Regions from separate parts of the Pantoea phyllosphaerae genome, predicted to be linked through region 1. Evidence: predicted binding sites of a transcription regulator. Region 1 holds the regulator's gene; each other region holds the start of a gene.
What was found. The regulator ArgR, encoded in region 1, controls arginine synthesis, uptake and breakdown. The targets are predictions, from matches to a motif close to ANTGAATAAAAATACANT.
Positions count from the first base shown of each region.

Region 2: argC (N-acetyl-gamma-glutamyl-phosphate reductase) is a predicted target of ArgR. The motif match lies at 1,157-1,174, and genes of this name have one in related genera.
Region 3: argA (amino-acid N-acetyltransferase) is a predicted target of ArgR. The motif match lies at 1,020-1,037, and genes of this name have one in related genera.

Region 1 is NZ_JBPFDE010000022.1:32,944-35,218, forward strand. Features, by position in the region: gene ACR6A7_RS20130 (YdgH/BhsA/McbA-like domain containing protein) at 1-242, opposite strand, end outside; gene yhcN (peroxide/acid stress response protein YhcN) at 335-598, opposite strand; gene argR (transcriptional regulator ArgR) at 1,072-1,542, opposite strand; gene mdh (malate dehydrogenase) at 1,963-2,275, shown strand, end outside.
Region 2 is NZ_JBPFDE010000013.1:13,358-15,632, forward strand. Features, by position in the region: gene argB (acetylglutamate kinase) at 1-27, opposite strand, end outside; gene argC (N-acetyl-gamma-glutamyl-phosphate reductase) at 48-1,052, opposite strand; gene argE (acetylornithine deacetylase) at 1,221-2,275, shown strand, end outside.
Region 3 is NZ_JBPFDE010000019.1:342-2,616, reverse strand. Features, by position in the region: gene argA (amino-acid N-acetyltransferase) at 1-988, opposite strand, end outside; gene amiC (N-acetylmuramoyl-L-alanine amidase AmiC) at 1,220-2,275, shown strand, end outside.

The sequences.
Region 1 (2,275 bases):
TGATAGGTGTCGTCCTGGTTGTTCTCAATGATGCGGTAGTGGCTTGCGCCCTGCGCATCCGCCTTCTGAGAAAGCGCCTGACGGATATTGGTCTGATCGCCGTCATGACCGCTGATGCTGATGGTCTGATTCAGCGGCTGCAGCGTTTGGGCCTGTTGATTCGATACCAGACTGGCTGCGCTGGCACCGAATGACAGCGTGGCGGTCAGCGCGGCTAAAGCAATAAGAGATTTGGTTTTCATGGTCTACTCTCCTGAATTCATCGATAAGGCCACCCGATGCGCAATGCGCGCTTCAATAAGGCTGCCCGTCCAACGACATCTGGCTAACGCGCTTATTTATACAGCTCGGCGGTAGCGTGGTAGTTGCCGTTGTTATAAGCCTCGATAACGCGGTAAGCGCTGGCGCCTTTCTGCTCTGCCTTCGCATTCAGCTCTTCTTTAATCTGCATTGGAGAACCCGCTACGCCGCTTACGCTGACTGAGCCAATTGACTGCAGATTTTGCGCCTGCTGGGCGTCGATAGATTCCGCTGCAAAAGCACCGAATGACAGGGCAGACAGAATGCTCAAAGTTGCGATAGTAGTTTTAACGTTCATATATATTTCCTCGTCGTCTGTTTTTCTCTTTTTGTTTGATGTGATTTGCGTCACGAAAAGAAGTATAGAACTAATAACGCATGAAATTAATACCTGCCTAATAATGTTTTGTTGTGATTCTTTATCCTTATGGCTCATTTTTATTCTTTATGGTTATAAAAACGGGTTAAAAACCAGGCTATAGCGGTTAAATGCCTTTAAAAATAGCAGGATGGGTGACTTTATCTTTTTGTGCGAAAGGCTATGGTGAATGTCGCTGGTTATTGATTTAGATCTGGGCATTACCGCTAATCACATAGTGTAAAGCAGCGTAAAATAGCGCGGAAGGTTAAGCAGGCAAATAGGTATGACCATACAGACTCATGACGTCAGCAGGTAGAGGAATAAGTTAAGGAACTGAATAAGCGGTGAATGAGGGGCAAGCAGGGCAGGCAGAGCGACCGGCAGCAGGGCTGCCGGTCAAAAGAAGCGATTTAAAGCTCTTGCTCAAATACGGTAAGAAGCGCGCTATGCAGTTTTCTGACGGTGAACGCGCGCGCGGGCGTGATAAAGATCGTATCGTCGCCAGCGATGGTGCCGAGAATGCCTTCCGCTTTGCCTAGCGAGTCAAGCAGACGGGCGATCAGCTGCGCTGCGCCAGGGCTGGTGCGAATCACGATCAGCGCATCGTTATAGTCGATATCCAGCACCAGATTTTTTAACGGGCTGGTGGTGGTCGGCACGCCCAGTTCCGCCGGCAGACAGTAAACCATCTCCATTTTGGCGTTACGCGTGCGCACCGCGCCAAATTTAGTCAGCATACGAGACACCTTCGACTGATTGATATTGTCGAAGCCTTCCTCCTGAAGCGCCTGTACAATTTCGCCTTGAGAGCTGAATTTCTCTTGTTTTAACAAGGCTTTAAACGCTTTAATCAATTCGTCTTGTTTAGATGGGTTTCGCATAAGCTACCAGTAAAGAAAAATGCCGAACGCCCGCCGACGGCAGATACATTATTATGCATATGAATGAATTTTTATGCAATTAGTCGATAAAAAAGGCAGGCGCAGCGGGTTGCGGGCGGCAATGATAGCAAAATTTTTAGCACAGACCAAAAAGACGCAAGAGCAGGAAAAGCGAAGGTTGCAGAATTGTTATACAATTGAGGTGTCATATGGATAGCTATCATGGCCGTGCTCTATCTGCCATCGACATTGTTGTTGGTCATTCAGGCGCGTTGTGCTGACAAAGTAGCAACCCAAAAGATTAAGTGCTGCTGCACGCATAATGAACAGTGGGTTTGTCATCGTCTGAGAAGTTGATTCAGGTCTTAACACAGATGGAAATTCGGCTCTACTCTGCCCCACCTTAATAAGGAGTACAGAATGAAAGTTGCCGTTCTTGGCGCTGCTGGCGGAATTGGTCAGGCGCTCGCCCTTCTGTTAAAAACCCAGCTTCCTGCGGGTTCTGAACTTACGCTCTATGATATTGCGCCGGTGACGCCCGGTGTAGCGGTGGATCTCAGCCATATTCCCACCGCGGTCAAAATTCAGGGCTTTAGCGGCGAAGACGCGACGCCTGCGCTGCAGGGTGCGGACGTCATCCTGATCTCAGCGGGCGTCGCGCGTAAGCCAGGCATGGATCGCGCCGATCTGTTTAACGTTAACGCAGGCATCGTGCGCAACCTGATCGAGCAGG
Region 2 (2,275 bases), on a different contig from region 1:
CAGTTTGATAATTAATGGCGTTGTCATAGGAAATGCGTCCTTGTCCGTTAAATCAGCGACTGCGTTTCAGGGAAGCCGAAGCGAATATTCATACACTGCACCGCCTGTGACGCGGCGCCTTTTAGCAGGTTATCTTCCGCCGCGACGACGATCAGATGCTCGCCCTGCACCGCGAAGCCGATATCACAGAACGGCTGGCCGATAACCGCCTTCAGTGCCGGCACGCCCTGCTCATAGACGCGCACCAGCGGCTTGTCGTGATAGGCGCTGTGGAATGCCGCCGCCACGTCGTCGTGCGTGACGCCCGCCTTCAGGCGGCAGGTAATGGTCGCCAGAATGCCGCGCGGGAAGTTGCCGAGGTGCGGCGTAAAAATCACCGGCGCGCCGAGGTGCGCGACGATCTCCGGGTGATGACGATGATTGAACAGGCCGTAAGGCTGCAGGCTCACTTCGCAGAAGCTGGTGGCGACGCTCGCTTTCCGTCCCGCGCCGCTTACGCCGCTGGTGGCGTTGATCACCGGCCACTGGTCGGCGTTAAGCAGATCGCCTGCGATCAGCGGCTTCAGCGCCAGCTGCGCCGCAGTGGGATAGCAGCCCGGCACCGCCACCAGCTGCGCCTCTTTGACCTGCGCGTGGTTCCACTCCGCCAGGCCGTAGACCGCTTTATCGAGCCAGTCGCCGTGCTGATGGGTAAAGCCATAATAGCGCTGATAAAAATCGTCGTCGTTAACGCGGAACGCGCCAGAGAGATCAAACACCACGCAGCCGGCTTTCAGGAATTCCGGGGCCAGATCGTGACTGACTTCGTGCGCCGTCGCCAGAAACACCACATCGACTTTATCCGCCCACTCGGCCGCGCTGCTCAGCGGCTGCAGCGGCAGATCCACCACGCCTTTCAGCTGCGGATGCAGATCCGACAGAGGCTTTCCAGCATCCGGGCTTTGCGCTGAAACCGCCAAAGCGGTTATGTTCATATGTGGATGGCGATGGATGAAGGTAGCGAGCTCTACGCCAGCGTAACCACTGGCACCAACGATCAGCGTATTCAACATCAGGCTGTAACCCTTTTTACAGTCACACGTTCCGGGTCGCGGCGTTGCCCCGTTGCCCACGATGCCGTTTGCGAAGGATTTCTGCTTCCCAGCCAAGCGGCGTTAATGTATTTTTATTCACTATTAATGCATGAATATTGATACATCCTAACTCAAGGACCGTCAACAGTGAAGACAAAATTACCGCCTTTTATCGAACTCTACCGCCAGCTGATTGCCACTCCGACCATCAGCGCAACCGATGCGGCGCTCGATCAGAGCAATGAAACTTTAATCAATTTGCTGGCAGGCTGGTTTCGCGATCTGGGCTTCAGCGTCGAGGTGCAGCCCGTGCCCGGTACGCGCCATAAATTCAATATGCTGGCGCGCAGCGGCAGCGGCGCTGGCGGCCTGCTGCTGGCGGGTCACACCGACACGGTGCCGTTCGACGACGGGCGCTGGACGCGCGATCCCTTTACCCTGACGGAGCATGACAACAAGCTCTACGGCCTGGGCACCGCCGACATGAAAGGCTTCTTCGCCTTTATTCTCGACACGCTGCGCGACGTGGACGTCAGCAAACTGAGTAAGCCGCTCTATATTCTCGCCACCGCCGATGAAGAAACCACCATGGCAGGCGCTAAGTACTTCTCTGAAACGGCGAGCATTCGCCCGGACTGCGCCATTATCGGCGAGCCGACCTCGCTGAAGCCGGTACGCGCGCACAAAGGCCATCTCTCCCACGTGATTCGCGTGCAGGGCCAGTCGGGCCACTCCAGCGATCCGGCGCGCGGCGTTAACGCTATCGAACTGATGCATGATGCCATCGGTCACCTGATGCAGCTGCGTAACACCCTGAAAGAGCGCTATCACCACGACGGCTTCGCCATTCCCTATCCGACCATGAACTTTGGCCATATTCACGGTGGCGACGCGGCAAACCGCATCTGTGCCTGCTGCGAGCTGCATATGGATATTCGTCCCCTGCCAGGCCTGTCGCTAAATGACCTGGAAGGGCTGTTAAACGACTCGCTGGCGCCGGTCAGCGCACGCTGGCCGGGACGCCTCACCGTCGGCGAGCTGCATCCGCCGATCCCGGGCTACGAATGTCCGGTTAATCACGAGCTGGTCGCCGTAGTGGAGAAACTCCTCGGCACGCCGACTGAGGTGGTGAACTACTGCACCGAGGCGCCGTTCATCCAGGCGCTGTGCCCGACACTGGTGCTGGGCCCGGGATCGATCAA
Region 3 (2,275 bases), on a different contig from region 1:
CCAGCTGCTCGCGCGAGCGGCGCACCAGGATACCCTGCTGCTCCAGCGGGCGAATAAGCTCCAGGATGCCGCCGATATCGTTAATGGTGGCGCGGCGGATCTGCTCGCTCGACTCCATCACGATCTGCGTGCCGATACCGTCGCGTGAGAAGAGCTCCTGCAACAGCGCGCCATCTTCCTGATAGCTAATCAGATGGCTGCGGCGCACGCCGCTGCGGCAGGCTTTCACCGCGCCGCGCAGGAAGCGCACCGTGCCGGAAAGGTAGTCGCCGTCGCTCTCCATCTCGTCGATGCGCGCCTGCGCGTCGTTCGGGAACAGTTCGGAGATAATGGTGCCGTCGCGGCGGGTCACACCCTGCTCGGAGCAGAAGCCGATCATCTTCTCCGCCTTCAGCTTAATCGCCAGCTGGGTGGCGACCTCTTCCGACGTCAGGTTGAAACTCTCACCGGTCACGGAGACCGCCACCGGGCCGAGCAGCACAATCGCGTCGTTATCCAGCTGCCGATGAATCGCCTCTTCGTCGATGCGGCGAATGCGCCCGCTGTGGCAATAATCGACGCCGTCGTCCACGCCCAGCGGCTGCGCGATAATAAAGTTGCCGCTGACCACGTTGATGTGCGCGCCCTGCAGCGGCGTGTTGTTCAGGCTCATTGAAAGTCGCGCCGTGATGTCGAGCTGCAGCCGTCCCGCCGCCTGCTTCACCAGCTCCAGCGACTGCGCGTCGGTCACGCGGGTGTATTTGTGATAAACCGGCTCGAGCTGGTTCGCCGCCAGGCTGGCGTCGATCTGCGGACGCGCGCCATAGACCACCACCAGACGAATGCCGAGGCTGTGCAGCAGGCCGATATCGTTAACGATGCTGGAGAAGTTTTCATGCTCGATCGCTTCGCCGCCCAGCATGATGACAAAGGTCTTGTCCCGGTGGGCGTTGATATAGGGAACGGTGTGGCGAAAACCCTGAACCAGCTCAGTACTACGTTCCTTCACGGCAAACCTCAATGAATGATTATTCGTAATTTTTGTATTTTTATTCTTTTAGGGCGCTATTTGCAAGCGTTAAACCTGACGTAAATTTACGTTTTTTAGGGTGCGCTCGCTGCTAAGAGACTGCATTATTTGGCTTTTCCTGGATGACTTCGCCAAAGGGATGGGCTAAAGTTTTCAGCGCCGTTTATTAAAGTGGCGCTTTTTTAGACAGAACAGAGCAGCTGGAGCGGCATGTCAGAATCAAATCCCCTCATTTCCCGCAGAAGGCTCCTGCAGGGAACCGGCGCATTATTGCTGCTGAGCGTCAGCCGCACAGGGCTGGCGGCAAAAAATCATATCGTTGCGGTACGCATCTGGCCATCTTCTACCTATTCGCGTATGACGCTGGAGTCCAGCGTGCCGCTTCACTATAAGCAGTTCGCGCTTTCGCATCCGGATCGGCTGGTTATCGATATCGAAAATATGCATCTTAATCCGGTGCTGAAGGGCGTCGACAAGCTGGTGCGCGTCAACGATCCTTTTATCAAAAACGCACGGGTCGGGCAGTTCGACGCCAGTACCGTGCGCATCGTGCTGGAGCTGAAGCGCAACGTCGCGCCGAAAACCTTTACCCTGGCGCCGGTGGCCGGCATCAAACACCGGCTGGTGGTGGATCTTTATCCGAGCCAGGATACCGCTGAAGACGATCCGCTGCTGGCGCTGCTCAAGGATTACAACCAGGGCGATCTGGGGCGCAGCGAACCGGCATCCGCGCCGCTGCCCGGCAAGGCGGGGCGCGATCGGCCGCTGATCGTGATGATCGATCCCGGGCACGGCGGCGAAGATCCCGGCGCGCACGGCAAATATAAAACGCGTGAAAAGGATATCGTGCTGAAGATGGGGCGGCGGCTCAAGGCGCTGATCGACAAAGAGCCGAATATGAAGGCCTATATGACGCGCAACGAGGATGTATTCATTCCGCTGCGGGTGCGGGTGGCCAAAGCGCGCAAGCAGCGCGCCGATCTCTTTGTTTCGATACACGCCGACGCCTTTACCAGCCGTAGCGCGCGCGGCTCCTCAGTGTTCGCGCTCTCCACCAAAGGTGCCACTTCGGCGGCGGCGCGTTTCCTGGCGCAAACGCAGAATGAATCGGATCTTATCGGCGGCGTCAGCAAGAGCGGCGATCGCTATCTTGACCACACCATGTTCGATATGGTGCAGCGCCAGACCATCCATGACAGCCTTAACTTCGGTAAAGAGGTGCTGCATCGCATGGGGCGCATCAACCATCTGCACAAGCGCACCGTC